3 regions of the Enterobacter nematophilus genome follow, and region 1 is predicted to be linked to each of the others. Evidence: predicted binding sites of a transcription regulator. Region 1 holds the regulator's gene; each other region holds the start of a gene.
The links. Region 1 encodes PhoB, which activates phosphate uptake and scavenging genes when phosphate is short. Its sites were predicted from a motif close to CTGTCATAAAACTGNCNNAT; they were not measured.
Positions count from the first base shown of each region.

Region 2: a site for PhoB is predicted at 8,139-8,158, ahead of OSH03_RS06645 (PhoX family protein). Genes of this name have one in related genera too.
Region 3: a site for PhoB is predicted at 2,606-2,625, ahead of pstS (phosphate ABC transporter substrate-binding protein PstS). Genes of this name have one in related genera too.

Region 1 is NZ_JAPKNE010000006.1:117,105-128,073, forward strand. It holds gene mak (fructokinase) at 1-175, shown strand, start outside; gene sbcC (exonuclease subunit SbcC) at 274-3,405, opposite strand; gene sbcD (exonuclease subunit SbcD) at 3,402-4,607, opposite strand; gene phoB (phosphate response regulator transcription factor PhoB) at 4,795-5,484, shown strand; gene phoR (phosphate regulon sensor histidine kinase PhoR) at 5,506-6,801, shown strand; gene brnQ (branched-chain amino acid transporter carrier protein BrnQ) at 7,211-8,530, shown strand; gene proY (proline-specific permease ProY) at 8,612-9,985, shown strand; gene malZ (maltodextrin glucosidase) at 10,126-10,969, shown strand, end outside.
Region 2 is NZ_JAPKNE010000001.1:1,389,971-1,400,939, forward strand. It holds gene OSH03_RS06620 (LacI family DNA-binding transcriptional regulator) at 1-879, opposite strand, end outside; gene OSH03_RS06625 (Gfo/Idh/MocA family protein) at 955-2,097, opposite strand; gene OSH03_RS06630 (sugar phosphate isomerase/epimerase family protein) at 2,090-3,115, opposite strand; gene OSH03_RS06635 (MFS transporter) at 3,131-4,366, opposite strand; gene pheP (phenylalanine transporter) at 4,620-6,005, opposite strand; gene OSH03_RS06645 (PhoX family protein) at 6,108-8,081, opposite strand; gene OSH03_RS06650 (TonB-dependent receptor) at 8,209-10,392, opposite strand; gene OSH03_RS06655 (DUF6883 domain-containing protein) at 10,782-10,969, shown strand, end outside.
Region 3 is NZ_JAPKNE010000005.1:27,274-38,242, forward strand. It holds gene glmU (bifunctional UDP-N-acetylglucosamine diphosphorylase/glucosamine-1-phosphate N-acetyltransferase GlmU) at 1-365, shown strand, start outside; gene glmS (glutamine--fructose-6-phosphate transaminase (isomerizing)) at 606-2,435, shown strand; gene pstS (phosphate ABC transporter substrate-binding protein PstS) at 2,714-3,754, shown strand; gene pstC (phosphate ABC transporter permease PstC) at 3,836-4,795, shown strand; gene pstA (phosphate ABC transporter permease PstA) at 4,795-5,685, shown strand; gene pstB (phosphate ABC transporter ATP-binding protein PstB) at 5,733-6,506, shown strand; gene phoU (phosphate signaling complex protein PhoU) at 6,533-7,258, shown strand; gene yieH (6-phosphogluconate phosphatase) at 7,303-7,968, opposite strand; gene adeP (adenine permease AdeP) at 8,134-9,471, shown strand; gene OSH03_RS14615 (NADPH-dependent FMN reductase) at 9,517-10,083, opposite strand; gene OSH03_RS14620 (4'-phosphopantetheinyl transferase family protein) at 10,120-10,866, opposite strand.

The sequences.
Region 1 (10,969 bases):
TCCGGACGTGATTGTGCTCGGCGGCGGCATGAGCAACGTTGACCGGCTGTACGCCACGGTACCGAACCTGGTTAAGCAGTGGGTCTTCGGCGGCGAGTGCGAAACCCCGATCCGCAAAGCCGTCCACGGCGACTCCAGCGGCGTGCGCGGCGCGGCGTGGCTGTGGCCGGAATAAACGCAAAACAGCAACGCAAGTTGCTGTTTTTGATGTTTTTACCCTCTCCCCGTGGGAGAGGGCCAGGGTGAGGGCACCAGACCGCACCATTCCACCATTCACCCCACCGCAAACTCCCTGTCCAGCCTGCTGTACCCCAGCCCGTTGATCTTCTTCACCTTGATCTGCACCGGAATGCGCTCTTTCATCGCCTCGACGTGGCTAATCACCCCGATGGTTTTCCCGGTGGCGTTCAGCGCGTCGAGCGCATCCAGCGCGGTATCCAGCGTTTCACTGTCGAGCGTGCCGAAGCCCTCATCGAGGAACAGGGAATCAATCCGCGTTTTGTGGCTTACCAGGTCAGAAAGCGCTAGCGCCAGCGCCAGGCTGACCAGGAAGCTCTCGCCGCCGGAAAGCGTGCGCGTATCGCGCACCGCATCGGCCTGCCAGGTGTCGACCACTTCCAGCTCCAGCGCCTCGCTGGCTTTGCGCTGCAGCAGATAACGCCCGTGCAGGCGGTTAAGCTGCTGGTTAGCCAGCCAGACCAGATTATCCAGCGTCAGCCCCTGCGCGAACTTGCGGAACTTGTCGCCGGTGCTGGAGCCGATCAGCGCGTTAAGATAGCCCCAGTCGTCGGCCTGGCGCGCGGCCTCTTCAATTTGCAGCATTAACGCCTGCTGATGCTGGCGGTTATCGCTGTCCTGCTTAAGCTGCTGGCGGATCTCGCCCTGATGCGTGGTGTTCTCGCGAAGCCGTTGCGCCAGCTGCTGCAGCTGGCTTTGCAGGGTAGACGCATCCGCGTCAAGTTTTTCCGGGCGCAGCGCAAGGTGCGCCTGCAGCTGCTGATTAGCCTGACCGGAAAGGGCCGCGGCCTGCTGTATCTGGTTTTCCAACGACTGTTTCAGCTGTTCGAGGCGGCGAATAGCGTCGTCATCCAGGAGCGCGGCAAGAAACGCGTCCCGATCGGCAAAACAGCTTGCGGAGAGCGCCGCGGTGAACTGCGTCTGCGACTGCTGCAGGCGCTCGCGCTCCAGCGCTTCCTGCTGCTGCTGGGCGGCGAGCTGGCTTTGCAGCGACACGCATTCATTATGGACGTCGCGCCAGTCATAAGGAATGGTCGGTTCAGCCTCTTCGCCGTGTGTTTCCGGAAGCGTGTCGAGCAGCGGCTTCAGCGCGCCCACGCGTTCCTGAAGCACGCCGTGCTGCGTTTGCTTCTCCTGCCACTGGGCAAATTCCGCTTCGCGGGCGTGCAGCCAGTCGGCTTCATTGCCCTCTTCGGGAACGCTAAGCGAGAGCGCGAGCAGGGTATGTTCCAGCGCCTGGCGCGTTGCGGTGCGCTGCTGCTGATACTGGCGTTCATGCGCTTCCTGCTCGCTCAGCTGGTGTTGCAGGGTCAGACGCTGGCTGTGCTGATAAAGCTGACGCTCGTAGTGTTCCTGCTCGTTCATCCACGGCGCGATATCCTCCTGAATATTCAATGTAATATTCAAGGACGTGCAGGCCTCCAGCCACGCTTTAGTGAGCGCTTGCTCCTCCTGAGACAAGGCCTGCGCTTCGTCTGTCTCACGCTGGATCTGCTGAGCCAGGGCATTAACTTGTCCCAGTACCAGCAGGCCTTCATCTTTAAGCGCGGCGACCTCTTTTTCCAGCGCATCACGGCGACGCTGGTTGTCCGTCAGCTCAAGCGACCGGTAGGTCTCCACGGCAGGATGCTCGTGGGAGCCGCACAGCGGGCAGGGTTTGCCTGCCTCAAGCTGTGAGCGATAGCTTTCCAGATCTTTAATCGTCGCTTCACGTTCGCACAGGGCTTTCAGGTCCAGATAGTGCTGATGTTTCTCTTTGTACTGCTGGCGGCGCAGCGCCAGGGTTTCATTGAGCTTGCTCTGCTCCGCCTGCGCTTTCTGCACGCTTTCACCGTTCTGGCTCAGGCGCTTTTGCAGCGGCTGATAGCGGGCATGCAGCGACGTCAGCTGCTGGCGCAGCGTGCGGGACCGGGACTGCTGCTCCATGGCCGCGCTGACCTCATCCGCCGTCAGCGTCAGCGTATTTTCCGGCATCTCAGCCAGCTTCTGACGAAGCTCTGTCATCCGCGCAGCAAGCGCGGCGAGCTGACTTTTGTCGCGATTTAGCTGTGAGAACTGGGCGCGCCAGCCGGCAATTTCCTGGCCCAGCAGGCGATAACGCTCGTTCTCCGCCAGCCACTGCGCCAGCGCCGTCAGTTCGGCCTGTAGCCGCTCATGGGTACGCAGAGCGGTATTGCGGATCCGCGCGCGCAGTGCGGTTTTGGCCTGTAAGCGAGTATTTACTTCGTTAATTCGCTGCTGGGTTTGCGTCAGACGTGCGGTTTGCTCCTGCTGATGCTCCCAGAGCGGACGGAGCTGGGCGGCGGGCTGGGCAAGCTGGAGTTTTGCCAGTTCCGGCGCCGCGTTCGACTGCGCCTGTTGCGCCTGCTGCTGCAGGGCGGTAACGCGCTGCTGCTCCCGCAAGAGCTCGTCATGGCGCGTAAGCCACTGAAAATCTTTCTGCTGGCTTTGCTGCTGGGCCAGCAGGGTTTTCTCTTCGTCAGTAAGCGCCTGCAAACTTTGCTGCAACTGCTGCTGCTGTTCTTCGCTGAGCAGCACGACGCCCGCCGCCTGCGCCTCGCATTTTTCCAGCACGCTGCGGGCGGCTTTGTGTTTCTCAAACACCATCGCGGAAATCTGGCCGTAGATTTCGGTGCCGGTGAGTTCTTCCAGCAGTTCTGCGCGATCGGCCGGTTTGGCATTCAGGAAGGCGGCAAATTGCCCCTGCGAGAGCAGCATTGAGCGGGTAAAGCGGCCGTAGTCCAGCCCGGTGAGCGCCGCGGTTTGCTCCAGCTTATCCGAGACCTTGTCGGCCAGAATCTTGCCGTCCTCGCAGCGGGCCAGCTCCACTCGCGGTGCCTGCAAGTTCCCGTCCGGCTGGTTGCGCGCCCGGTTCTGGCTCCAGAAGGCGCGATAGGCGACGCCTTTCACCTCAAACTCTACTTCCGCCAGGCACTCGGCGGTATCGCGCGTCATCAGGTCGTTTTGCGCCTGAGAGACCTTATTCAGGCGCGGCGTTTCGTGGTAGAGCGCCAGACAGATGGCGTCGAGCAGGGTGGTTTTACCCGCGCCGGTTGCGCCGGTGATGGCAAACAGGCCGTTGCTGGCAAAAGGCTCCGCGGTGAAGTCAATTTTCCACTCGCCCTTAAGGGAGTTGAGATTTTTCAGGCGCAGGCTCAGAATTTTCATGCGTTTTCTTCCTCGTCATTGAGGGCGTGCAGGGTATGGCTGAACAGCTCGTTGAGCCTGACGCGCTTCGCATCATCGATCTCTTCCTGCGACAGGCGGCGTTCAAATACCTCCTCTACCCGCAGTTCGCTGAGCGTTTCGCGCTGGGCGCCGAGCAGAATTTTCTCGCGCTGCTCGCGGCTGCGGCGCACCAGCAACACCTCTACCGGCAACTCTTCGGTCAGCGCCTGAATTTTCCGCTGCATATCGTGCAGGTAGTCATCGGTGGTGATTTCAATATCCAGCCAGACGGGCGGGTTAAGCTCCGCGCCGCGCCACTGCTCAAGCTGTTCCGTAATCGCGGCAAGATCGCCCTTCAGCACCGCCAGCGGCTGGGTGACCGGCACTTCCAGCGTCTCGACGGCGCTGAGTTTGCCCTCATCAAAGCTCACCAGATGTACGGATTTGGCTTTGCCGGTTTCATCGAAGCTGAGCGAAATAGGGGAACCGCAGTAGCGGATATGCTCGCAGCCGCCGATGACCTGGGCGCGGTGAATGTGCCCGAGCGCGATGTAGTCCGCGGGCGGGAAGTTTTGCGCGGGAAAGGCATCAAGCGTACCGATATAGATCTCGCGGACCGCGTCACTTTTGCTGGCCCCGACGGTGGTGAGGTGCCCGGTGGCAATGACCGGAATGGCCTGTTCACCGCGCAGGGCACAGGCTTGTGCGTGCTGCTGGTGATAATAGTCGGTGATGGCCTGTAATAAATGCTGCTGCTTTTCCGCGCCCGACAGTCCCGCCTGGCTTTGTACGATGTCCCGCGGGCGTAAAAAGGGAATCGGACACAGTACCGCGCCCGGCGATCCGTCGCGTTTTTTCAGGATCTGCGGCGCGTGCCCGGCGCTGGCGACCACGGTGGTATTGAGAAACGCCAGGATATCGCGGGATTCATTGAGCGTGGCGACGGAGTCATGGTTACCGGCGACAATCACCAGATGACAGCCGGTCTGCTGCAGGTTCACCACGAAGCGGTTATACAATTCACGCGCATAGCTCGGCGGCGAACCGGTATCGAAAATGTCACCCGCCACAATAATGGCATCCACCTCGTGCGCCTGGGCCGTTTCCAGAAGCCAGTTCAGGAACGCTTCATGTTCAGCCGCACGGCTTTTGCTGTAAAAATTTTGACCCAGATGCCAGTCCGAGGTGTGAAGTATGCGCATAGGAGATCCGTGGCGAAAAACGATGCGGGCGATTATAAACTGTCAGGGAGAGGAAAATAACCGCTGTAATAAAACAACAGTTTGCCATTTATAGTGGTACTGTTTTTCATAAATCTGTCATAAATCTGACGCATAATGGCGCCGCATTACAAACTTGTAACTTAAATAAGATAAGACAGGGCAAAGTATGGCGAGACGTATTCTGGTCGTAGAAGATGAAGCTCCAATTCGTGAAATGGTGTGCTTCGTGCTCGAACAAAATGGCTTCCAGCCGGTTGAAGCGGAAGATTATGACAGCGCGGTGAACCAGCTGAATGAACCCTGGCCCGATCTGATTCTGCTTGACTGGATGTTGCCCGGCGGCTCCGGACTGCAGTTTATCAAACACCTGAAGCGTGAAGCGCTGACCCGCGACATCCCGGTTGTGATGCTCACGGCGCGCGGAGAGGAAGAGGATCGCGTGCGCGGTCTGGAGACCGGCGCGGACGATTACATTACTAAACCTTTCTCTCCGAAAGAGCTGGTTGCCCGCATTAAGGCCGTCATGCGCCGTATTTCGCCGATGGCGGTGGAAGAGGTGATTGAGATGCAGGGCCTGAGCCTTGATCCTACGTCACACCGCGTGATGACCGGCGAAAATCCCCTCGACATGGGGCCTACCGAATTTAAACTCCTGCACTTCTTTATGACCCATCCGGAACGCGTTTACAGCCGCGAGCAGTTGCTGAATAACGTCTGGGGAACTAACGTGTATGTCGAAGACCGGACGGTTGACGTACATATCCGCCGCCTGCGAAAAGCGCTGGAACTGAGCGGCCACGATCGCATGGTACAGACGGTCCGCGGCACGGGTTATCGTTTCTCGACCCGTTTCTGAACAATGACAGGAGTGTGACGCGTGCTGGAACGTCTGTCATGGAAAAGGCTCGTCTTTGAACTGATCTTATGCTGTATTCCGGCCCTCCTTCTGGGGGCCATTATTGGGCACCTGCCGTGGTTTCTGCTGGCGGCGGTTACCGGGCTGTTAGTCTGGCATTTCTGGAACCTGCTTCGTCTCTCCTGGTGGCTGTGGGTTGACCGCAGTATGACGCCGCCGCCGGGAAGCGGCAGTTGGGAGCCGCTGCTGTACGGCCTGCACCAGATGCAGATGCGTAATAAAAAGCGCCGTCGCGAGCTGGGAAGCCTGATCAAACGCTTTCGCAGCGGCGCAGAGTCGCTGCCGGATGCGGTGATCCTGACGACAGAAGAAGGAACTATTTTCTGGTGTAACGGGCTTGCGCAACAGCTGCTGGGCCTGCGCTGGCCGGACGATAATGGTCAGAACATCCTCAACCTTCTGCGCTATCCCGAGTTCACGCTGTATCTTAAAAAGCGTGATTTCACCCGTCCCCACAATCTGAAGCTGAATAACGGCCGCCATCTGGAAATCCGCGTGATGCCCTACAGCGATCGCCAGTGGCTGATGGTGGCGCGCGACGTGACCCAGATGCACCAGCTGGAAGGGGCGCGTCGTAACTTCTTCGCCAACGTCAGCCACGAGCTACGCACCCCGTTGACCGTGCTGCAGGGCTACCTGGAGATGATGCAGGAGCAAACCCTGGAAGGCGCGCCGCGTGAAAAAGCGCTGCATACGATGCGCGAGCAAACGCACCGTATGGAAGGGCTGGTGAAGCAGCTGCTGACGCTGTCGAAGATTGAAGCGGCGCCGTCGCTTGCGCTGAATGACACCATTGATGTGCCCATGATGCTGCGCGTCGTCGAGCGTGAAGCGCAGACGTTAAGCCATAAAAAACATCAGCTGACCTTTGACGTCGACAATACGCTGAAGGTGCTGGGCAGCGAGGATGAACTGCGTAGCGCCATCTCCAACCTGGTGTACAACGCGGTAAACCATACGCCGGAAGGGACGGATATCGTGGTGCGCTGGCAGCATACGCCGGCAGGCGCCGAGTTTAGCGTGGAGGATAACGGGCCGGGGATCGCCCCGGAGCATATTCCGCGCCTGACCGAGCGCTTCTACCGGGTGGATAAAGCGCGATCGCGGCAGACGGGGGGGAGCGGCCTGGGGCTGGCGATTGTGAAACACGCGGTGAATCACCATGAAAGCCGTCTTGATATCCAGAGTACCCTGGGTAAGGGAACCCGCTTCAGTTTCGTTATCCCGGAACGATTAATTGCCAAAAAAAGCGCCTGACGGCAGGCGTGTCATTTTACCTTTCCACGGGTCAGCAATCGCTGGCCCGTTTGCTTTGCAGTCAAGCGAAACGCGTGTGAATTTTATACGGTTGGCTGTTTTTTGTTCGCATGATTAGCCATGGGTTTTTCCTATAATTAGCGCATTGTTCTGGTGTGCGTTTTCATACTGGCATATTGTTCTGGTTTTGCGATCCCTCCTTGCCTTTAAACGTTATAAGCGTTTAAATTGCCCCCCAGATACTGTCAGACCGACTGTATTTGCGTGGTAAATCGAAAAACTATTCTTCTCCACGCCAGGACGGGAGCATTTCCCGCTGAAATTGAGCAAATTTTCGGCTGTATCGTCCCGTCAGGGAAATCGAAAATCTCAACGTTTTCAACACCACATCCACAGGCAGTAAGGTTTTATGACCCATCACTTAAAATCGCGTGACATTATCGCGCTGGGCTTTATGACATTTGCGCTGTTCGTTGGCGCAGGCAACATCATTTTCCCTCCAATGGTTGGCTTACAGGCGGGTGAACACGTCTGGACCGCCGCGTTTGGTTTCCTGATTACTGCCGTGGGTCTGCCGGTACTGACCGTTATCGCGCTGGCGAAAGTCGGTGGCGGCGTGGATAGCCTCAGCACCCCGATTGGCAAAGTGGCTGGCGTTCTGCTGGCAACCGTCTGCTATCTGGCCGTTGGTCCGCTGTTTGCTACCCCGCGTACCGCGACCGTTTCCTTCGAAGTGGGTATCGCCCCGCTGACCGGCGACGGCGCGATGCCGCTGTTCATCTACAGCCTGATTTATTTCGCCATCGTTATTCTGGTTTCCCTCTATCCGGGCAAGCTGCTGGACACGGTCGGTAACTTCCTGGCGCCGCTGAAAATTGTGGCGCTGATCGTGCTGGCCGTGGCGGCCATCATCTGGCCAGCCGGCCCGATTAGCGACGCGATGGATGCCTATAAAAACGCCGCGTTTTCTAACGGCTTTGTGAACGGCTACCTGACGATGGATACGCTGGGCGCGATGGTGTTTGGTATCGTTATCGTTAACGCCGCGCGTTCCCGCGGCGTGACCGAAGCGCGTTTGCTGACCCGCTATACCATCTGGGCTGGCCTGATGGCCGGTGTGGGCTTGACGCTGCTGTATCTGGCGCTGTTCCGCCTGGGCTCCGATAGCGCGATGCTGGTCGATCAGAACGCGAACGGTGCGGCTATCCTGCACGCTTACGTTCAGCACACCTTCGGTGGGGCGGGCAGCATGCTGCTGGCGGCGCTGATCTTCCTGGCGTGTCTGGTAACCGCGGTTGGCCTGACCTGCGCCTGTGCAGAGTTCTTTGCGCAGTATCTGCCGCTCTCTTACCGTACCCTGGTGTTTATCCTCGGCATCTTCTCCATGGCGGTGTCTAACCTCGGTCTGAGCCACCTGATTCAGGTCTCTATTCCGGTGCTGACGGCGATCTATCCGCCGTGCATCGTGCTGGTGGTGCTGAGCTTCACCCGTCCGTGGTGGCATAACTCCTCACGAATTATTGCGCCAGCCATGTTTATCAGCCTGATTTTTGGTATCCTTGACGGGATTAAAGCATCAGCGTTCGCTGAAATTCTGCCAGCCTGGACACAGCGTCTGCCGCTGTCCGAGCAGGGCCTGGCCTGGCTGATGCCTACCGTTGTTGCACTGGTTCTGGCGGTTATCTGGGATCGTGCTGCAGGGCGTCAGGTCGCATCGAACGCTCATTAATCAACGGCAACAAACTGTTTAACCACGGGGCTTAAGGCCCCGTGGTTTTTTGTTTTTTTCGTGTTGAATGGCAAGATTTAAATGGAAAGCACTAACAAACTTAAACGTGGATTGAGCACGCGCCACATCCGCTTTATGGCGCTGGGCTCTGCTATCGGCACCGGTCTTTTTTATGGCTCGGCAGATGCCATCAAAATGGCCGGTCCAAGCGTTCTGCTGGCGTACATCATCGGCGGCGTGGCGGCGTATATCATCATGCGCGCCCTCGGCGAAATGTCGGTTCACAACCCGTCTGCCAGCTCCTTCTCCCGCTACGCGCAGGAAAACCTCGGCCCGCTGGCCGGGTTTATCACCGGCTGGACCTACTGCTTTGAAATTTTGATTGTGGCGATTGCCGACGTAACCGCATTCGGCATCTACATGGGCGTCTGGTTCCCGGCGGTGCCGCACTGGATCTGGGTGCTGAGCGTGGTGTTGCTCATTTGCGCCGTCAACCTGATGAGCGTGAAGGTGTTCGGCGAGCTGGAGTTCTGGTTCTCCTTCTTCAAGGTCGCGACCATCATCATCATGATTGTGGCCGGTTTCGGGATCATCATCTGGGGGATTGGCAACGGCGGCCAGCCGACCGGCATTCATAACCTCTGGAGCAACGGCGGCTTCTTCAGCAACGGCTGGCTCGGGATGGTTATGTCGCTGCAGATGGTAATGTTCGCCTACGGCGGCATCGAGATTATCGGCATCACCGCCGGGGAAGCGAAAGATCCGGAGAAGTCCATTCCGCGCGCCATCAACTCGGTACCGATGCGTATTCTGGTGTTCTACGTGGGGACGCTGTTCGTGATTATGTCCATCTACCCGTGGAACCAGGTGGGCACTAACGGTAGCCCGTTTGTTCTGACCTTCCAGCATATGGGCATTGCCTTTGCTGCCAGCATTCTGAACTTTGTGGTGCTGACCGCGTCGCTTTCCGCGATCAACAGTGACGTCTTTGGCGTGGGGCGCATGCTGCACGGCATGGCGGAGCAGGGCAGCGCGCCGAAGGTGTTCGCGAAAACTTCACGCCGCGGCACGCCGTGGGTGACGGTAGTGGTGATGACGGTGGCGCTGCTGTTCTCGGTTTACCTGAACTACATCATGCCGGAGAACGTCTTCCTGGTGATTGCGTCCCTGGCGACCTTCGCGACCGTGTGGGTGTGGATCATGATCCTGCTGTCGCAGATTGCCTTCCGCCGCCGTCTGTCGCCGGATGAGGCGAAAGCGCTGAAGTTTAAAGTGCCGGGCGGGGTGGCGACGACCGTGGTCGGGCTGATCTTCCTGGTGTTTATCATTGGCCTGATTGGCTACCACCCGGATACCCGCATTTCTCTGTACGTGGGCTGCGCGTGGATCGTTCTGCTGCTGATCGGCTGGGTGTTTAAGTGCCGCCGTGACCGCCAGCTGGCGGAAGCACAGTAATATCCATTTTCCCTCTCCCCGTGGGAGAGGGGATTTTTGCCTCATCCCCCGTCCTCCTCCCCCAATAAATCACGTCATGGTGAGCTATCCTTAACCACCCTGTGGCAAGGTGACGTCAATTTCATCAGAGGGGATTCGTGATGTTAAACGCCTGGCACCTTCCGGTTGCCCCATTTGTTAAGCAAAACAAAGACAACCTTGTGATTACGCTCTGGCTGGCGGGGGAAAATCAGCCGGAACGCGTGACGCTCCGCGCCGAAATTGATAACGAAGAGACCGGGCTGAAAATGCACAAGCTGCGCAGCCAGCCTCAGCCGGGGATTACGGCGTGGCGGGCAAATATCGATTTGCGCAGCGGGCAGCCGCGCCGCCGTTACAGCTTTAAGCTTTTGTGGAACAACCGCCAGCTGTGGTTTACCCCGCAGGGATTTAGCCGTTTCCCTCCCGCGCGGCTGGAGCAGTTTGCCGTGGATTATCCGGATAACGGCCCGCAGTGGGTTAACGATCGGGTCTTTTACCAGATTTTCCCGGACCGCTTTGCGCGCAGTGAAAAACGCACCGCCGGCCAGGACACGGTCTATTACCATCATGCCGCCGGTCACGACATCATCCTGAAAAAATGGGATGAACCGGTGACGGCGCAGGCGGGCGGCTCGACGTTCTACGGCGGCGATCTCGACGGCATCAGTGAAAAGCTGCCGTACCTGAAAAAACTCGGCGTGACGGCGCTGTACCTCAACCCGGTGTTTAAAGCCCCGAGCGTACATAAATACGATACCCAGGATTATCGTCACGTTGATGAGCAGTTTGGCGGCGACGAGGCGCTGCTGCGCCTGCGTGAGAACACGCAAAAGGAGGGGATGCGCCTGATCCTGGACGGCGTGTTCAACCACAGCGGCGATTCGCACGCGTGGTTTGACCGTCATAACCAGTCGATGGGCGGGGCGTGCCATAATCCGGACTCGCCGCAGCGCGACTGGTACA
Region 2 (10,969 bases), on a different contig from region 1:
CGCCTTGCGCCCGATATCCCGCGACGGCTGTTCGATGGTGGTGAGCGAAATCATCTCCGCCAGCTCGGTGCCGTCAAAGCCCACGACCGCAATATCCTCCGGCACCCGCAGCCCGGCCTGCTGAATGGCGCGCAGCGCGCCCGCCGCCAGCGTATCGGAAACGGCAAATACCGCGTCCGGCGGATTCTCTTTCAGCAGATTTTGCATCGCGGCCATGCCCGCGCCGGAGCTGAGATCGCTGGCATACTCCACCGCCTGATAGTCCAGATCCCGCAGGTGGATCACGCTCTTGTAGCCGCGCTCGCGCAGGCGGGCATATTTGTAGCTGAGATCGTGGTTGATCATCGCGATGCGCTTGCGGCCGCCGTCGGCCAGCCGGCTGACGGCATGTTGTGAAGCGTCCACATCATTGATGCCGACGCAGGAGACCGCGCCCGCATCGGCGTATTCGGCGCACTGCACCCACGGGGCAGAACCAATCAGCGCGGCAAGTTCCGGCAGCTTCGAGAAGGCGTCCATGGTGATAATGCCGTCGACGATTTTGCCGGAAAGCAGGCTTAAGCCCGAGCGGGAGCGCTCAATATCCGAGCCGGAGTTGCACAGCAGAATGCGGTAGCCGTTTTTCTCGGCCTCGGCTTCGATGCCCTTCACCACCTCGGCGCAGAACGGGTTGGCAATGTTGGACACCATTACCAGGATCATATAGCTGCGGGCGGTGCGCAGCTGACGGGCGAGCAGGTTTGGCTGGTAGTTGCTCTCCTGAATCGCCCGCAGAACGCGCTCGCGGTTTTTCGCCTTCACGGTGTCGCTGTTATTCAGCACGCGGGAGACCGTCGCCACGGAGACCCCGGCCAGCTGAGCGATTTTCTGAATTGACATAGCGACGACACATCCTGCGGTTAGCGTTTTGTGCAGGCTACCATAAATTTATTGCCCGGCGAACCGGGCAACGCGTTATTGTTCCACGCGCACCCAGCGCTGCTGCTGATGGCTTTTCACAATAGCATCAATGATATACATCACGTTTGCGCCATCGTGAAACGTTGCAAACTGCGGCGCCTCCGGCATCGCGCCCGCCTGCACGGCGCGGTAGAACTGCGCCATCATATTTTTGAAGGCGTCCGGCCAGCCTTCAATATGCCCGCCGGGGAAGTGGGCGCTGTCGGCAACGTCTGGGTTCATCAGCCCCGGATCGTCGGTGAGCGTCTGGTTGGCCCGCGCGCGATGGCCGATCCACAGCTGCTGCGGCACCTCCTGATCCCACGCCAGCGAGCGCTCGCTGCCGTTGATCTCAAACGTCAAGCGGTTTTTACGCCCGGCGCTCACCTGCGAGACGCTAAAGCAGCCCTTGCTGCCGTCGTCAAAGCGGAACAGCACCGAGCCGAAGTCTTCAGTGGTGACCGGTTTGTCTTCATACTCCGCCCGCTCGTCGTGGGAGAAGGTTTGATTCCCGCCCCTGCTGGCCCTGCGCGTCGGCCAGACGATGGCGAGATCCGCCATCACCTCGGTAATGCGCCGCCCGGTGACGAACTGCACCGTGTCGCACCAGTGGGAGCCGATGTCCGCCACCGCGCGCGATGCGCCGCCGAGCGCGGCATCCACCCGCCAGTTGTAGTCGGTTTCCAGTAGCATCCAGTCCTGCAGGTAGCTGCCGTGCGAGGCAAAAAGCCGCCCGACGCTGCCCGCACGCAGCATGCTCGCCGCCTGGCGCACCATCGCAAACTGCCGATAGACGAAGCTCACGCCGTGCACCGCGCCTGCCTGCTCCGCCAGCGCCACCAACTCGCGCGCCTCGTCCGGGGTCATGCACAGCGGTTTTTCGGAAAACACGTGCTTGCCCGCGCGCAGGATCCGGCGGTTAATCTCGGCGTGAAGGTGGTTCGGCGTGCAGTTGTGCACCACGTGCAGATCGGGGTGCGCCAGCAGATCCTCCACGCTGGCGTAGACGTGCGGCACGTTAAGCTGGCGCGCCTTTTCCTGCGCCTTAACGAGCGAGCCGTCGCACAGCGCGACCACCTGGACAAACCCGAGACGCCGCAGCGCCTCGATATGCGCCGGGCCGATAAACCCGCTGCCGATAATCCCGACGTTAATCATGCTTGCCTCCAGCGGCGAAATCATCAAACGCGCGCCCGGAGACCGGAATGATGTGGCGGCGAATAAATTCGCTGCCTTCGCGCGCGCCGGTATCGCCGTCCTTCAGGCAGCACTCCCACTCCAGCACCGCCCAGCCGTCATAGTCGTACTGGGTCAGCTTGCTGAAAATGCCCTTAAAGTCGATCTGCCCGTCGCCGAGCGAACGGAAGCGACCGGCGCGGTTGATCCACGGCTGGTAGCCGCCGTACACGCCGCTGCGCCCGTTCGGGCGGAACTCCGCATCCTTCACGTGGAACGCCTTGATGCGCGCGTGGTAGATGTCGATAAAGGTCAGGTAGTCCATCTGCTGCAGCAGCATATGGCTCGGGTCAAAGAGAATATTGCAGCGCGGATGGTTATCCACCAGCGCCAGAAAACGCTCGAAGGTCACGCCGTCGTGCAGATCTTCCGCCGGGTGCAGCTCAAAGCAGACGTCCACGCCCTGCTCGTCGAAGGTATCCAGAATCGGCCGCCAGCGGTTTGCCAGCTCTTCGAACGCTTCCTGAAAACGCTGTTCGTTATGGGGCGGCCAAGGGTAGAAAAACGGCCAGGCCAGCGAGCCGGAGAAGGTGGCGTGTGCTTTCAGGCCTAATCTTGCCGAGGCGACCGCCGCCTGCTTCAGCTTCTCCGTGGCCCACGCCCGACGCGCCGCATCGTTACCGCGCACGGACGCGGGCGCGAAGTGGTCAAATGCCTCGCTGTAGGCGGGGTTTACCGCCACAAGCTGCCCTTCCAGATGGGTCGAAAGCTCGCTGATGACCAGCCCGTTCGCGGCCAGCTTACCGCTGATGTCATCGCAGTAGGTCTGGCTCTCTGCGGCTTTCTCCACGTCAAAAATGTGCGGATGGTTGCAGGGGATCTGCACCGCCTTATAACCTTTATCTGCCGCCCATCCAGCCAGCCCGTCGAGCGAGTTAAACGGCGCTTCTGCGCCAATAAACTGCGAGAGAAAAATGCCGGGCCCTTTTATCGTCCTCATACCACCTCCTGAACGTTACGCCTTGTCATCGTCATACTTAAACGTGAGAAGGAAAATCAGCGCGATCGCCGCGGCAGCCACCGCCGGGATCCACCAGAATGTCACCCACGCCTGCGGCACGGACTGCCCGGCCACCAGGCGGTTATAGAGTGCGCCAGAAATCTGCGAGCCGAGGAGCATGCCGATGCCGTAGGTGAACATCACGATCATGCTCTGCGCCTGGCCTTTCACCTTTTCTCCCGCCACGCGGTCGGTGTAGATAAAGCCGACGACAAAGAAGAAATCGTAGCAGACGCCGTGGAGCAGAATGCCGAGATACAGCAGGATGCGCCCCTCCTCGCTGACGCCCAGCGCGAACATGGCGTAACGCACAAACCACGCCAGCATGCCGATCAGCAGCATGACCTTCACGCCCAGGCGGCGGAACAGCAGCGGAATGACCAGCATGAAGAAGATCTCCGACATCTGCCCGAACGACATGGCGGTACTGACGTCCGCAATCCCGGCATCCGCGAGGTACGAGGCGGTGTAGGCGTAGTAGGTGCCGAGCGGGACGGAAATCAGCATCGCGCAGACGGAGAAAACGAAGAAGTGGCGGGTTTTGAGCAGCGCAAAGGCATCCGCGCAGAAGAGATCGCGCACCTTCACCGGCAGACCTTTCGCCGGGGCTGGCGTGTGCGGCAGCGTCAGGCTGTAGAGAGCCAGCAGCACGGAGCTGGCCGCCGCCACCTGGAAGATGGTGACGCTGGACGCCACGCCGGTGACGCCGATGAAAATGCCCGCCACGATCCAGCCGATGGTGCCGAACACGCGCACCACCGGGAAGGTTTTATCCACGTTCGCCAGGCTGTGAAACGCGATATTGTTGGTCAGCGCCAGCGTCGGCATGTAGCAGAGCGTGTAGCCAAACAGCAGGCCAATCAGCAGCGCGCCGTTTTCAGCAATCAGCGCGCCCGGCACGAACCAGAGGATTGCAGCCCCCGCCAGGTGCATCACCGCCATCACCTTCTGCGAGGCGAAGAAGCGGTCCACCAGCATCCCGAGCACGAACGGCGAAAGAATGGAGGCGATTGGCCCGGCGGAGAACGCATCGCCAATCAGCAGAGACATGTTGTGCTGGGTCATCACCAGGCCGAGCGTAACCGACCAGCTACCCCAGATAAAAAACTGCAGAAACATCATCAGCGACAGACGCGGCACCAGCAGCCGGTGCTGCGCTATGGCCTTTTCACTACTTTCAGTTGACACCATGATAAGCCTCACCCGGAAAAAGTAATCGATTACAAAACAGTTCGGATAAAAAGTAATCGATTACAAAATAAAGATCCTGTGGATCGTAGAAGATTTGGGAGAGGGGTCACGATAAAGATGGAGCAGTCTTTTGTAGGCCCTCCACCGGGGGTGAAGGCGAGGTGATGGTGCGGCCTGGTGCCCTCACCCCGGCCCTCTCCCACAGGGAGAGGGTGCAAACACTAAAAACGGCAACCAGGTTGCCGTTTTGCTTTTACCTTCGAGAGAGCTTAAAGGCAATAAACAGAAACACCACCCACACCGGCAGCAGCATTGCCGAGAGTCGCATCTCCTCCATGGTGCACATCAGCACCAGAATCAGCCCCAGGAACGCAATACAGATATAGTTCCCCGCCGGGTAGAGTAGCGCCTTAAACTGCGTCTCGCGCCCCTTGCGGCGCATCGCCGCGCGAAAACGCAGGTGCGCCAGGCAGATCATGATCCAGTTCAGCAGCAGTGTGGCGACAACCAGCGCCATCAGCAGCCCGAAGGCCTGTTTCGGCAGCAGGTAGTTGATAAGCACCACCAGAGAGGTAATCGCGCCGGAAAGGAACAGCGAGTTAACCGGCACGCCGCGACGGCTGACGCGGGTGAGGAACTTCGGCGCGTTGCCCTGTACGGAGAGGCCAAACAGCATACGGCTATTAGAGTAAACGCCGCTGTTATAGACCGACAGCGAGGCCACGAGGATGACAAAGTTCAGCGCCGAAGCCACCACGTTGCTGTTGAGATCGTGGAAAATCATCACGAACGGGCTGCTGTCGGACTTCACCTCCACCCACGGGTAGAGCGCCAGCAGCACCACCAGCGAGCCGATATAGAACAGCAGAATACGGTACACCACCTGGTTGACCGCTTTCGGAATGCTTTTGTGCGGGTCGCGCGCTTCGGCAGCGGTGATGCCGATCAGCTCCAGCCCGCCGAAGGAGAACATGATCACCGCCAGGGAGAGGATCAGCCCTTTCCAGCCGGTTGCCAGAAAACCGCCGTGCTGCCACAGGTTGTCGATAGTGGCCCGCTCGCCGCCGTGGCCGGAGAACAGCAGCCACAGGCCAAAGCCGATCATGCCGATAATCGCCAGCACCTTGATCAGCGCAAACCAGAACTCGGTTTCGCCATACAGGCGCACGTTGACGAGGTTAACGGCGTTAATGATGATGAAGAAGGCCGCCGCCCAGATCCACGTTGGCACGTCCGGGAGCCAGTACTGCATGTAGATGCCTGCGGCGGTCAGCTCTGCCATCCCCACCAGCACGAACATCACCCAGTAGTTCCAGCCGGAAAGGAAGCCTGCGAACGGGCCCCAGTATTTATAGGCAAAGTGTGCGAAGGAGCCTGACACCGGCTCTTCAACGACCATCTCGCCGAGCTGGCGCATGATCAGGAAGGCGATAATCCCGGCGATAGCGTAACCCAGCAGAACCGCCGGGCCGGCCATCTGAATGGCGGGGCCGATACCGAGAAACAGCCCGGTACCGATTGCGCCGCCGAGGGCAATTAACTGAATATGTCGATTTTGCAAACCACGTTGCAGCGTCGGATTCTGATCCGACGAGGCTTCAGCGCTACCATGGCCTGAAGCGGATGACGCGTCTTTCACGCCCTACCCCTGTCTCTTTTTTAGAAGGGGCACGTTTTAACACTTCATGCTGGTGGTAGCAAGCTTAACGCCGGGCCAGCGCGTGCGCCCGGCGGATAAACTTCACGACCCGATAATTCCGCCGTCCGCTTTGACGATCACTACCGTTGACGAACGCGGGCGTCCGTTCGGGCTGGCGTCCGGCCAGTTGGAGACGGCGCGCGGATTGGACGGATCGGTAATATCATCCCCGCCCTCCCCTGGGTGCTGAATGTTGATAAACAGCGTGCGGTTGTCCGGCGTAAACGCAATGCCGGTGATCTCACACCCGCGCGGCCCGGTCAGGAAACGGCGATACTCGTTGGTGCCCGGAATGGTGGCCACCATCTGGTTATTGCCCATCCCCTCGTACGCTTTCTTATTGATGGTGCTGGAGGAGACGTCGGTCTGGATCCACAGGACGCCCTGATGATCGAACGACAGTCCGTCCGGGCTGCCGAATGCCGCGCCCTGCATGGAGCCTTTGGCCTTCGGATCGTCGCCGTCGGTGCGTCCGGCCATGACCAGAATATCCCACTTAAAGCGTGCGGCGGCAGGGTCCGCGCCGTCTTCATGCCAGTGCATAATATGACCAAACACGTTGTTGGCGCGCGGGTTGGCGGCATCCACCGGCGCCTTCCCCTCTTTTCCGCGATCGCTGTTGTTGGTGAGCGTACAGTAGACGCTGCCGCTGGCGTGCGGATCGACGGCTATCCACTCGGGACGATCCATTTTAGTTGCCCCCACCGCGTCGGCCGCCAGACGGGTTTTAATAAGCAGATCGCCCTGGCTTTCAAACCCTTTGCTCTTATCCAGGCCATTTTGCCCGAAGACCAGCGGCAGCCAGTCGCCGCTACCGTCCTCGTTGAACCTGGCGACGTACAGCGTACCGGAGGTCAGCAGCTGCATATTGGCTTCACGGTTCGCGGGATCGTATTTTTTGTCCGAGACAAACTTATAGATGTATTCAAACTTCTGATCGTCACCCATGTAGACCACCACGCGGTTATCGGCGGCGAGCGTGACGGCTGCCCCCTCATGCTTGAAGCGGCCCAGGGCGGTGTGCTTGCGCGGGGTGGAGGTCGGGTTGTAGGGATCGATCTCCACGACCCAGCCGAAACGGTTGGGTTCATTAGGGGTTTTATCGACGCTGAACCGCTCATCCACCTCGTTCCAGCGGTAGGATTCATCGCTGTCGCTGATGCCGTAGCGTTTTTCCAGCGGGTTGCGATCGGCTTTTTTGACAAAAATATCCGACCAGTTTTCCTCGCAGGTGAGATAGGTGCCCCACGGCGTATGGCCGTTAGCGCAGTTTTGCATGGTGCCCAGCACGCGTTCCCCCTGCGGGTCGGCGGCGGTTTTCATTAAGTCCTGATGCCGCGCCGGGCCGGTAAGCTGCATCGGCGTATTGACGGTGATGCGGCGGGCATAGGAGGACGGGCGTACCACCTGCCAGTCGCTACCCGCTTTTTTCACTTCCACTACCGAGACGCCCATCGCGTTCTGCCCCTTGCGGGCCTTGTCGAGGCTCCAGTTCGCCGTACCGTCGGTAAACAGCATCCCGTTGTCGATGTATTCATGGTTCATCGCCAGCAGGCCATGCTCCGGGTTTTGCTCCCCCTGCGGCAGGCTAAACCACGCCATGCCGTCGTGGTGCATGCCCGCCTGCACGGCCTGTTCGTCCGTGGTGTTGCTGGCGTCCGGCTTAAAGGCCGGCATGTTGCCCTTGATCCCCGTCGGGTCACCCCAGCGATAGAACGGGCGGGCAATATAGCCTTCCGGCACCCTGACCGTATCTTCCGTAGAGACGTCGATGCTGGTAAAGCCCAGGGAAACCGCCTTTGCCAGCGCGGAAGGCTTCGATACCGCGGCAACGGCATTTTCGGGTTTGATCAAAAAGGGGAATGAAACGGCAGCGCCCGCCACGGCGCCCATCTGGAGAAAACGGCGGCGGGAGAGGAACACCTCTGCTACCTCGGAGAATACCGGGTTGGCGCTGCGGTTAGCGATGTCGTCGCGATGTTCTTTTTTAAATACGGATTTGAGGGGTCTGCCCATAGCGGCTTCCTGTCATTGGCCAAGAGGTAAGGAGTTGGCGACCAGTGTAAGAAGCTTTTATTACAATTTTATAACACAGTGACGGAAGGATGGGGGCATCCGTGCCCCGGATAACGAGGTGGAACGCTTAGAACTCGTAGCCAACCGAGACCTTAAAGGTACGCGGCTCGCCCTGAGTGATGTAGGTACCGGAATCGTCCACGCTGGCCCAGTAGTTTTCGTTGGTCACGTTGTCGATACCCGCGCGCACGGTCATCTGGTTTGCGTTGTGGTTCACCGCGAAGCGATAGCGCATGCCCAGATCCAGCGTGGTGTAGCTGTCGAGCTTTTTGGTGTTCGCCAGATCGGCATACTGCGTGCCGGAATGGTTTACGCGCGCGGTCGCCGTCAGGCCTTCAACCGGCTTGATGTCGTACTCCGCGCCCAGCACGGCGTAGAAGTTCGGAATGCCGATCGCATCGTTGCCCTGGTTCACGCCGTTTTTGGTTTTGGTCAGCTCCGCCTGCAGCCAGGTGGCGCTGGCGTTCAGGCGCATCCCGAGCATCGGCTCGCCGAAGACGTTCAGCTCCACGCCACGGTTACGCTGCTCTGCATCCAGGCCGTAGTGATTGTTAGCATCGAGGATCGCCGAGGGCATTTTGATCTCAAACAGCGCCAGCGAGCCGCCCACGCGCCCGAAGTCCGCCTTCACGCCCACTTCGTTCTGCTTAGAGTGAACGATGCCGGTGCTCTGGCCGTAGTTGGTGGCGGTGTTAGGTGCGGTTTTGCCCGGCTGCAGCGCTTCGGTGTGGTTGGCGTAGAGGGAAATTTCCTCCCACGGTTTGTAGACCACGCCGTAGGTTGGCATCCAGCGGCTGCCGTCGAAACCGTCCGCGTCGTTCTCCGCGCCGGTAATTTTGTTATACCCGCGAACGACCACTTTCTGATGGCGCGCGCCTGCGGTGAACAGCAGCTTGTCGTCAAGCACGCCCAGCGTGTCGCTCAGCAGCCAGCCCTGGGTGCGGGTGCGCCCGCTGGTCAGCGGATCGCTGTATTTACCGCCGGAGCCGTTGAAGTTGGTGCTGTCCGGCATATCAACGCCGGTGTTGTGGTAGATGTTGGTGGTCGGGTTATCCTTCGTCGCCGACATTTTCCACGCGATTTTTTCGTTTTTGGTCATCGCGGAGTACCCGACGTTCACCTTGTGCGAAACGAAGCCGGTGTTGAAGTTGCCGCGAATGCCCGCCATGCCGCTGACGGAATCGCTGATGCGGTTGGTATCCAGACGGCTGACCGTCGCCTTGCCGCTCTTGTCCACCAGCTTCGGCGCGCTGTAGATCCCTTCTTCATGCGCGTGCTGCGCCCCCAGGCCGGTATAGGCCGTCCAGCTATCGGTGATGTCGTACTCGCTGCGCCACATCCCGAACTCGTTTTCGATATCGCTGTAGGCCCACTTCTGCGAGAAGTTACGATCGTTTTTCGGCGGTTCAGGCACAAAATCCACCGCCGAGATGTTGACGCTGGTCGGGCTGCCGTGGAAGGTTTTTTTCTGGTAGCCCAGGTCCAGCGAGGTGCGGAAGCGGTCGCCTTTGTAGTCCAGGCCGGTGGAGAGCAGCGTGGTGCGGCGGCGATCGTTCGGTACGCCGGTTTCCCCTTCACGATGTACGAGGTTCACGCGCGCGCCGAACTGGTCGCTATCGCCAAAGCGACGGCCCGCATCCAGCGTGGTGCCAATCTGCGAATCCGAGGTGTAGTCGACGCCCACTTTCGCCTGCGGGGTGTCGCCCGCGTGTTTTGGCTCAAGGTTGATCATCCCGCCCACGCCGGAGCTTGCCGCGCCGTTCATCAGCGAGTTAGCCCCTTTGAAGATCTCAATGCGGTCGACCATCTGGGCATCCACTACCTGACGCGGCAGCACGCCGGACAGGCCGCCAAAGGTCATGTCGTCGCCGTCAAACTTCAGGCCGCGAATGCGGAAGGTTTCCGCGCTGTTGCCGTACCCCTGAACGAACTGCACGCCCGCGTCGTTGGCGACCACGTCAGCAATGGTTTTCGCCTGCTGATCTTCCACCAGCTTTGAGGTGTAGCTGATGATGTTGAACGGCACGTCCATGGCGTTCTGCTGGCCGAGCATCCCCATGCGTCCGCCGTTCGCCACCTGCCCGTCAAGGAAGGCCGGCACCAGCTGGTCGCCGCCGGGTTTGAAGTCGCCGGCAGGTGCAGACTGCACAACGATGGTGTCTTCTTTTTTATCCTCCGCCGCCCAGGCGGAATGTGTAACCGCGCCAATGGCGAGCGCCAGCAGCGTTTTGTGCATTTTGGTGTTGTTCATCGTTAACTCGTTTGAAAGTGCGCGCAAAAATGACCCGTTGACGGGCCTTAGAATGTATTGGTTGCAATGCAAATGAGAACTATACGCATTATCTATGCGTTAGCAAGTGTAACCGCGCATTTCTGGTTGAGGAAAGCGGTTGAGCGAAGAAAGTCGGAAGGGTGGCGTCGCGTGAGGTGATGAAGAACGACCCCCTCGCGTGGGGGTGGTCGTCATGACATTATTTTTTCTTGTAACTGTCAGCCGTGCCGTGAATTTTGTTGTTGGTATTACTCAGGTCAGCATCAGGACATCAGCGCCCTGTTTGACTGACGGATAACAAAATGATTGATTTATAGACATGCCGCCCGGAAAATCCATATAAATAACATGGATTAACAGGACGTTTGATGCTCAGACTCTACACACTGTGGGAACTTGAACGGGAAGTGTCGCCCGATGAGTTCCAACATATTCTGACCCCGGAAGCTGCACTTAAAAAGTCAGCATACTGCTATGACCTTGACTACAGGAACTACACGTCACCACCAATAAACGAGGCTCCCAGACCGCTAGATGGACTTAACAACAAACCCTA
Region 3 (10,969 bases), on a different contig from region 1:
CTGAGCTGCTGGAAGGCGCGCACGTGGGCAACTTCGTGGAAATGAAAAAAGCGCGTCTGGGTAAAGGCTCGAAAGCCGGTCATTTGACCTATCTGGGCGACGCGGAAATTGGCGACAACGTGAACATTGGTGCAGGGACCATTACCTGTAACTATGACGGCGCCAATAAGTTTAAAACCATCATCGGTGATGACGTGTTTGTTGGTTCGGACACGCAGCTGGTGGCGCCTGTTACCGTGGGTAACGGTGTGACCATCGCCGCCGGCACGACCGTCACGCGCGACGTAGCGGATAACGAGCTGGTGTTAAGCCGCGTGCCGCAGGTACACAAGCAGGGCTGGAAACGCCCGGTGAAGAAGAAGTAACAACAATATACACCCCTCACCCTGACCCTCTCCCCATAGGGGAGAGGGGAACTGAACGGTGCGGTTTTCACCCTCGCCCCTTTGGGGAGAGGGCCGGGATGAGAGGATAATATAATCCTCCCCCCACAGGCAGTACCCATAAAAATAACCCCACTCTCTACAAGGCTCGGGGTGCCCGTAAAGGGCAAATACAGGTCAGCGACAACGCATGGCATAACGCCATAATCAGGAAATCTTACTATGTGTGGAATTGTTGGCGCAGTTGCGCAGCGTGATATTGCTGAAATCCTTCTCGAAGGTTTACGTCGTCTGGAATACCGTGGTTACGACTCTGCCGGTCTGGCTGTCGTGGATGCTGAAGGGCATATGACCCGCCTGCGTCGCCTCGGTAAAGTGCAGATGCTGGCTCAGGCCGCGGAAGAACATCCGCTGCACGGTGGTACCGGTATCGCGCACACCCGCTGGGCGACGCACGGCGAACCGTCTGAAGGTAACGCGCACCCGCATGTGTCTGAACACATCGTGGTGGTGCATAACGGCATTATCGAAAACCACGAACCGCTGCGCGAAGAACTGAAAGCGCGCGGCTATACCTTCGTCTCTGAAACTGACACCGAAGTGATTGCTCACCTGGTGCACTGGGAGCTGGCACAGGGCGGTACGCTGCGTGATGCGGTGCTGCGCGCTATCCCTCAGCTGCGCGGTGCGTACGGCACGGTGATCATGGACTCCCGCGATCCGTCGACCCTGCTGGCCGCGCGTTCCGGTAGCCCGATGGTTATCGGTCTGGGCATGGGTGAAAACTTTATCGCCTCCGATCAGCTGGCACTCCTGCCGGTCACCCGTCGCTTTATCTTCCTGGAAGAAGGGGATATCGCGGAAGTGACGCGCCGCAGCGTGACCGTTTTCGATACCAAAGGCGAGCAGGTGAAGCGTCAGGAGATCGAATCTAACCTGCAGTACGACGCGGGCGACAAAGGCGCTTACCGTCACTACATGCAGAAAGAGATCTACGAGCAGCCTAACGCCATCAAAAACACCCTGACCGGGCGCATCAGCCACGGCGAGGTGGACCTGAGCGAGCTGGGGGCAAACGCCAACGAACTGCTCGGCAAGGTTGAGCATATTCAGATCGTGGCCTGCGGCACCTCTTATAACTCCGGTATGGTCTCTCGCTACTGGTTTGAATCCCTGGCGGGCGTGCCGTGCGACGTGGAAATCGCGTCTGAATTCCGCTATCGCAAATCTGCGGTGCGTCGTAACAGCCTGATGATTACCCTTTCCCAGTCCGGCGAAACGGCGGATACGCTGGCAGCGCTGCGTCTGTCTAAAGAACTGGGTTACCTGGGCTCGCTGGCCATCTGTAACGTCCCGGGCTCATCCCTGGTGCGTGAATCCGATCTGGCGCTGATGACCAAAGCGGGTACCGAAATCGGCGTGGCCTCCACCAAAGCGTTTACCACTCAGCTGACCGTTCTGCTGATGCTGGTGGCGAAGCTGGCGCGTCTGAAAGGCGAAGATGCTTCCGTTGAGCATGACATCGTTCATGGCCTGCAGGCCCTGCCAAGCCGTATTGAGCAGATGCTCTCCCAGGACAAACGCATTGAAGCGCTGGCGGAAGATTTCTCTGACAAACATCACGCTCTGTTCCTGGGTCGTGGCGATCAGTATCCAATTGCGCTGGAAGGCGCGCTGAAGCTGAAAGAGATCTCCTACATCCACGCGGAAGCCTACGCGGCGGGCGAGCTGAAACATGGCCCGCTGGCGCTGATTGATGCAGATATGCCGGTTATCGTTGTGGCACCTAACAACGAACTGCTGGAAAAACTGAAATCTAACATCGAAGAAGTGCGCGCCCGCGGCGGCGTACTGTATGTCTTCGCCGACAAAGATGCCGGTTTCGCCAGCAGCGACAATATGCACATCATCGAGATGCCGCACGTTGAAGAGGTGATTGCACCGATCTTCTACACCGTTCCGCTGCAGCTTCTGGCGTATCACGTCGCGCTGATCAAAGGCACCGACGTTGACCAGCCGCGTAACCTGGCGAAATCCGTTACCGTAGAATAATCCTTCCAGGCTCCACCATCAGGTGGAGCCTTTTTTAATGACAATCTGTCATTTTCAGCTATTTTTTCAGTGTCACATAAAGAAAATATTTCTGAAATCCCGCCGTCATGTTTTAGTTTAACATGTTGATAAATATATGTATTTTTGTTTTTCTTTAAGTGAAATTTCCATTGTCATAAAACTGTCATAATTCGTACATTTATCTGTCACCTGTTTGTCCTATTTTGCTCATCGTAGCCACTTAAACAATGATTTACGAAATCCTTGCAGGAGACATTATGAAAGTTATGCGTACCACTGTCGCAACTGTTGTCGCCGCGACCTTATCTCTGAGCGCTTTCTCTGCTTTTGCAGCAGCAAGCCTGACTGGCGCTGGTGCAACCTTCCCTGCGCCGGTGTATGCCAAATGGGCAGATACCTACCAGAAAGAAACCGGCAACAAGGTTAACTATCAGGGTATCGGCTCCTCCGGTGGCGTAAAACAAATTACCGCTAATACCGTTGATTTCGGCGCATCAGACGCTCCGCTGTCTGACGAGAAACTGAATCAGGAAGGCCTGTTCCAGTTCCCTACCGTGATCGGCGGTGTGGTTCTGGCCATCAACCTGCCGGGCGTGAAGTCTGGTGAGCTGGTGCTGGACGGCAAAACCCTGGGCGATATCTACCTGGGTAAAATCAAAAAATGGGATGATGAAGCGATCGCTAAACTCAACCCAGGCCTGAAGCTGCCTTCGCAGAACATCGCCGTGGTTCGCCGCGCGGATGGTTCCGGCACCTCCTTCGTCTTCACCAGCTATCTGGCGAAAGTGAACGAAGAGTGGAAATCTAAAGTCGGCTCCGGCTCTACCGTTAACTGGCCAACCGGTCTGGGCGGTAAAGGTAACGACGGTATCGCCGCGTTCGTACAGCGTCTGCCTGGCTCTATCGGTTACGTAGAGTACGCGTACGCTAAGCAGAACAACCTGGCTTACACCAAGCTGGTTTCTGCTGACGGCAAACCGGTTAGCCCGACCGAAGAGAACTTCGCTAATGCCGCGAAAGGCGCTGACTGGAGCAAATCCTTCGCACAGGATCTGACTAACCAGAAAGGCGACAACGCGTGGCCAATCACTTCTACAACGTTCATTCTGATTCACAAAGATCAGAAGAAACCAGAGCAAGGTACTGAAGTGCTGAAGTTCTTTGACTGGGCATACAAAAACGGCGGCAAACAGGCTAATGACCTGGATTACGCCAGCCTGCCGGACAGCGTGGTTGAGCAGATTCGTGCTGCATGGAAAACCAACGTGAAAGACAGCAGCGGTAAAGCATTGTATTAATTTAGCATTCTGACGAAAATGGCGGGTGGCGCTTGCGCTTACCCGCCGATTTCGTAAACGCGTTTAACAGAAGAGTGATTTATGGCTGCAACCAAGCCTGCATTTAACCCTCCGGGTAAAAAAGGTGACATGATTTTCGGCGCGCTGGTTAAACTGGCTGCGCTGATTGTGCTATTGCTGCTGGGCGGCATTATCGTGTCTCTGATTTTCTCCTCCTGGCCGAGCATTCAGAAATTTGGTTTCTCCTTCCTGTGGACCAAAGAGTGGGACGCGCCGAACGACATCTACGGTGCGCTGGTGCCGATTTACGGTACGCTGGTGACCTCGTTCATCGCCCTGCTGATTGCGGTTCCGGTAAGCTTCGGTATTGCGCTGTTCCTGACTGAACTGGCTCCGGGCTGGCTGCGTCGCCCGCTGGGTATTGCCATCGAACTGCTGGCGGCGATCCCAAGTATCGTATACGGCATGTGGGGCCTGTTTATCTTTGCGCCGCTGTTTGCCACGTACTTCCAGGAGCCGGTGGGTAATGTTCTCTCTGCCGTTCCGTTTGTGGGGGCCCTGTTCTCTGGCCCGGCATTCGGTATCGGTATTCTGGCGGCAGGTGTGATCCTCGCCATCATGATTATTCCGTACATTGCGGCGGTAATGCGCGATGTCTTCGAACAAACTCCGGTGATGATGAAAGAGTCGGCCTACGGCATCGGCTGCACCACCTGGGAAGTTATCTGGCGCATTGTCCTTCCGTTCACCAAAAATGGGGTGATCGGCGGCGTGATGCTGGGCTTAGGTCGCGCGCTGGGTGAAACCATGGCGGTTACCTTTATCATCGGTAACACCTACCAGCTCGACAGCGCCTCACTCTATATGCCGGGTAACAGTATTACCTCCGCGCTGGCAAACGAATTTGCCGAAGCGGAATCCGGGCTTCACGTTGCAGCGCTGATGGAACTGGGTCTGATTCTGTTCGTTATCACCTTCATTGTTCTGGCGATTTCCAAGCTGATGATCCTGCGTCTCGCGAAAAATGAGGGGGCACGCTGATGGCAACGCTCGAAATGCAAAGCACCGCTCGGCTTGCGGAATCCCGCCGCAAAATGCAGGCGAAGCGTCGTTTCAAAAACCGCATTGCGCTGACGCTTTCCATGGCAACGATGGCATTCGGCCTGTTCTGGCTGATCTGGATCCTAATGTCCACCATCACCCGCGGTATTGATGGAATGTCTCTGGCACTGTTCACCGAGATGACGCCGCCGCCAAATACGGCGGGTGGTGGTCTGGCGAACGCCCTGGCGGGCAGCGGCCTGCTGATCCTGTGGGCGACCGTTTTCGGTACGCCGCTGGGCATCATGGCGGGCATCTACCTGGCGGAGTACGGGCGTAAATCCTGGCTCGCAGAGGTGATTCGCTTCATTAACGACATCCTGCTTTCCGCTCCGTCTATTGTCGTGGGCCTGTTTGTTTACACCATCGTGGTCGCGCAAATGGAACACTTCTCCGGCTGGGCGGGCGTGATTGCGCTGGCGCTGCTGCAGGTGCCTATCGTCATTCGTACCACCGAAAACATGCTGAAACTGGTGCCGGACAGCCTGCGTGAAGCGGCTTACGCGCTGGGTACGCCGAAATGGAAAATGATTTCTGCAATCACCCTGAAAGCGTCGGTCTCCGGGATCATGACCGGTATTCTGCTGGCTATCGCCCGTATCGCCGGTGAAACGGCACCGCTGCTGTTTACTGCCCTCTCCAACCAGTTCTGGAGCACGGACATGATGCAGCCGATCGCCAACCTGCCGGTGACGATCTTTAAATTTGCGATGAGCCCATTCGCGGAATGGCAGCAGCTGGCCTGGGCCGGGGTGCTGATCATCACCCTTTGCGTACTGTTGCTGAACATTCTGGCGCGCGTCATTTTCGCGAAGAAGAAACACGGTTAATTTTTTACGGCGCGGCAGCTCGCGGCGCCGAATGAGGAAATGAGTCAATGAGTATGGTTGATACTGCCCCGGGTAAGATTCAGGTTCGTGATTTGAACTTCTACTACGGCAAATTCCATGCCCTGAAGAATATCAACCTGGATATCGCCAAGAACCAGGTCACGGCATTCATCGGTCCGTCCGGCTGTGGTAAATCCACGCTGCTGCGTACCTTTAACAAAATGTATTCGCTCTATCCGGAGCAGCGCGCTGAAGGTGAAATTATCCTGGATGGCGAAAACATTCTGACCCAGGCCCAGGATATCGCCCTGCTGCGTGCCAAAGTGGGCATGGTGTTCCAGAAACCGACGCCGTTCCCGATGTCCATCTATGACAACATTGCGTTTGGCGTTCGCCTGTTTGAGAAGCTCTCCCGTGCCGATATGGACGAGCGCGTGCAGTGGGCATTGACCAAGGCCGCATTATGGAACGAAACCAAAGATAAGTTGCACCAGAGCGGGTACTCTCTCTCCGGTGGTCAGCAGCAGCGTCTGTGCATTGCGCGTGGTATCGCCATTCGTCCGGAAGTATTGCTGCTGGATGAGCCGTGCTCGGCGCTGGACCCGATCTCAACCGGTCGTATTGAAGAGCTGATCACCGAGCTGAAGCAGGATTACACCGTGGTTATCGTGACCCACAACATGCAGCAGGCTGCGCGTTGTTCCGATCACACGGCGTTTATGTACCTGGGCGAGTTGATTGAGTTCAGCGATACGGACGCGCTGTTCACCCGGCCCGCGAAGAAACAAACCGAAGATTATATTACTGGCCGCTACGGTTGATTTGCCTTAGTGCATGTGGAGAAACCATGGACAACCTCAATCTTAATAAACACATTTCAGGCCAGTTCAACGCAGAGCTGGAAAGCATCCGCACCCAGGTAATGACCATGGGCGGCATGGTTGAGCAGCAGCTTTCTGATGCGATTACGGCGATGCACAACCAGGACAGCGAGCTGGCGAAGCGCGTCATTGAAGGCGACCACAACGTCAACATGATGGAAGTCGCCATCGACGAAGCCTGCGTGCGTATCATCGCCAAGCGTCAGCCGACGGCGAGCGACCTGCGTCTGGTGATGGCGATCATTAAAACCATCGCCGAGCTGGAGCGTATTGGTGACGTTGCGGATAAAATCTGCCGCACCGCGCTGGAGAAGTTTTCCCAGCAGCACCAGCCGCTGCTGGTGAGCCTGGAGTCGCTGGGCCGCCACACCGTGCAGATGCTGCACGACGTGCTGGACGCCTTCGCGCGCATGGATCTGGACGAAGCGGTCCGTATCTACCGTGAAGACAAGAAAGTGGACCAGGAGTATGAAGGCATCGTGCGTCAGCTGATGACCTACATGATGGAAGACTCCCGTACCATCCCAAGCGTGCTGACGGCCCTGTTCTGCGCGCGCTCTATCGAGCGTATCGGCGACCGCTGCCAGAACATTTGCGAATACATTTTCTACTTCGTGAAGGGTCAGGACTTCCGTCACGTCGGCGGCGACGAGCTGGACAAGCTGCTGGCGGGTAAAGATCCGAAAGAGTGATGTTTGTGGCGGGTGGCGCTAGCGCTTACCCGCCCTACGTTAATTCAACGCGTAATATCCCACCCGCGCGCCTTCCACAACTCTGGCAGCTGCGCCAGATCGGTAAAGGTCGTCACTTTTGGATGATCGATCGGCTTGTTGTGCGGATCGGCGCAGAAGTAAAACACCTCCATCCCCGCATCAATCCCCGACTGCGCGCCCGCAGACGAGTCATCCACCAGAATGCAGTTCTCCACGTTGACGTTCATCGCTTTCGCCGCATGGAACATCAGTGCCGGGTCTGGCTTCCAGCGCTGGATATCGTAGCCGCTGAACAGTTTTTCCGGGAAATGGTGCAGCATCTCAAGCTTGCCCAGTGAATGCTGCATTTTGCTGACCGGACCGTTGGAGACCACGCAGATCGGCACCGTCATCGCATCCAGCAGCGCGTTAGCTCCGGAGATCACCTCTAGTTCGGAGTCGAACAGGCGTGCGACCTCGGTGCGGTACACCGGTTCCAGATCCGCTTTTGCCAGAGCCACCCCGTATTCCTGGTTAATGATGTCGATGATCTCGTAGAGCTTCACGCCTTTAAAGCGTTTGAACACCTCTTCGAGCTCCAGCGTAATGCCAAATTCCTGGAACATGGTGACATACGCGCGGGAACAAATGACCTCACTGTCGACCAGCGTACCGTCGCAGTCGAAAAATACCGCTTCAATTCCGGACATGCCTTTCCCTTTTAACAAGTTTAACGTTTTCGTACGGCAGTTCGCCGGGACGCAATCGTTGCCGTATAAGCAAAATCAATGAAAAAAGTATCACGTAACCGCCACTATTGTCGCATTTTGGTATAGGATAGCGACGAATTTTCCCTCCTTGTTCGGAAATTGATGATGAGTCAACAACACACTACCCAGACATCTGGTCAGGGTCTGCTTGAGCGCGTGTTTAAACTGCGCGAGCACGGCACAACGGCACGCACCGAAGTGATCGCCGGTTTCACCACCTTCCTGACGATGGTCTATATCGTTTTTGTGAACCCGCAAATTCTGGGCGTCGCTGGCATGGACACCAGCGCCGTCTTTGTAACCACCTGTCTGATTGCGGCGCTTGGCAGCATCCTGATGGGTGTGTTCGCTAACCTGCCTGTGGCGCTGGCGCCGGCTATGGGCCTGAATGCGTTCTTCGCGTTCGTGGTGGTTCAGGCGATGGGTCTGCCGTGGCAGGTCGGTATGGGCGCTATTTTCTGGGGTGCGGTTGGCCTGCTGCTGCTGACCATCTTCCGCGTGCGTTACTGGATGATTGCGAACATTCCGGTGAGCCTGCGCGTGGGCATCACCAGCGGTATCGGTCTGTTTATCGGCATGATGGGGCTAAAAAACGCCGGTGTGATCGTGGCGAACCCGGAAACGCTGGTGAGCATCGGCAATCTGACCTCTCATAACGTGCTGCTGGGCGTGCTGGGCTTCTTTATCATCGCGATCCTGGCCTCTCGTAACATTCATGCGGCGGTGCTGGTGTCCATCGTGGTGACCACCCTGCTGGGCTGGATGCTGGGCGACGTGCACTATAACGGTATCGTCTCCGCGCCTCCGAGCGTCTCTACCGTGATTGGTCACGTCGATCTGGCGGGTTCCCTGAACCTGGGCCTGGCGGGCGTGATCTTCTCCTTCATGCTGGTCAACCTGTTTGACTCCTCCGGTACGCTGATTGGCGTGACCGACAAAGCGGGTCTGGCGGACGAGAAAGGCAAATTCCCGCGCATGAAGCAGGCGCTGTATGTGGATAGCATCTCCTCCGTGGCGGGTTCTTTCATTGGCACCTCGTCTGTTACCGCTTACATTGAATCCTCTTCCGGCGTGTCCGTGGGCGGCCGTACCGGCCTGACGGCGGTGGTGGTGGGTATCCTGTTCCTGCTGGTGATCTTCCTCTCTCCGCTGGCGGGTATGGTTCCACCGTATGCGGCTGCCGGCGCGCTGATTTACGTGGGCGTGCTGATGACGTCGAGCCTGGCGCGCGTGAAGTGGGATGATTTAACCGAAGCGGTACCGGCGTTTATTACCGCCGTGATGATGCCGTTCAGCTTCTCGATCACCGAAGGTATCGCGCTGGGCTTTATCTCTTACTGCGTAATGAAGATCGGTACCGGCCGCTTCCGCGAACTCAGCCCGTGCGTGATTATTGTGGCGCTGCTGTTTGTGCTGAAGATTGTGTTTATTGACGCCAAATAAACAGGTTTGTTCCCTCTCCCCGTGGGAGAGGGTCAGGGTGAGGGCTTACGCCTTCACCCGCTTAATATAATCCCCAAACGCCGTCAGCTGGCCAGAGAGATGGTCACGCGTGCTCTGATCCACCACCTCACCCGTCTGCGGGTCGACCTTGTTCTGAATCACACCGCCCATAAATTCCGGCTTGTTCATCACCATCGCATCCAGGAACACCAGAATCTGGCGCAGGTGATACTGGCAGCGCGCGCCGCCAATCGCGCCCATTGAGCTGGTCTGGATCAGCACCGGTTTGCCGGACAGGGGCTGCTCCGGTAAACGGGACAGCCAGTCAATGGCGTTCTTCAGGCCACCCGGAACCGAGTAGTTATACTCCGGCGTGACAATGACCACACCGTCGGCCTGGCGGATCTGCTCGGCTATCGCCTCCACGCTCTGCGGGAACCCCTCTTCCTGCTGCATATCAGCATCATACAGCGGGATATCGCCAATAGATGGCAGGGCGCTAATTTCCATACCTGCCGGGGCCAACTGCGGCAGCGTGCGGGCAACCATTCCGTTAAATGAACCTTTGCGCAGGCTTCCCAGTAACGTAACTACTTTCAACGTATCAGACATGATTACTCCTGTTTCATCATGATGACCCTGATTGGATCAGCTATGGGTAAATGCTTTTTCTGCCGGTAAACTGGTTAAACGCATCAGGCGTGCGGCGGGCGCGTTGGCGCGCTCGGGCACATCCGGAAGGCTACTCCATCCCTCTTTACTGTCAAATTCCCAAATCTTTAGCCGTTCGATGGCAGGGCTGACTGCAACAGACCATATCAACACATCTTCTGCATCGCTGAGTGCCTCTACAAGCGTGGCTTTAGCGGCACGCAGGCGTCCGGAGCCTGGCAACAATTGCAACTGGCTGGTGTCGTCTGAAGCGCATCCGCAGAGCTTGCGAATGCTCTGGCGCAGGGTGATGAGCTGGGCTCTGGCCTCGACGGCGTCGTTCTGGTTGCGTACCCACAGCTTTTCATTGCTGGAGAGCGGGTAGTCATCGTGCGGGCTTGCGCCGTGGAAGCCCCGCGTCGCACGCTGAAGCTCCATATCCAGCCCGCAATCCCCTTCGGTGGTCAGCGCCACGCCAATGATATTGCCCGTATAGGCAATGGAAAAACGGGGGAGTTCCGGGTCAGCAAAGACCGGGCGGCCTTCTGGTTGCGTGACGATCTCCGGCAGTTCGCTGGTGCCGTACAGCATAAACAGCAGTTCTGCGAGAAGTGCTCTGGAGGCTAAAAACCGCGTCCTGCGATGTTCGGGGAGTTTGAGCGCCTCACTGTGACAGGCTGAAGAGAGTCTGGCCGATACGAGACGTCCTTCTGTAAGTATCCCTCTTGCAAAGTGCGTTGCCATTTTTCGCTCCTTGATAATGGTCGTAATCGGTTAAACGGTTACATGATTATCGCTTAACTTGACTCCTGTTTTAATCAGTAAATGAGAGTAAGAGAAGCCTGAG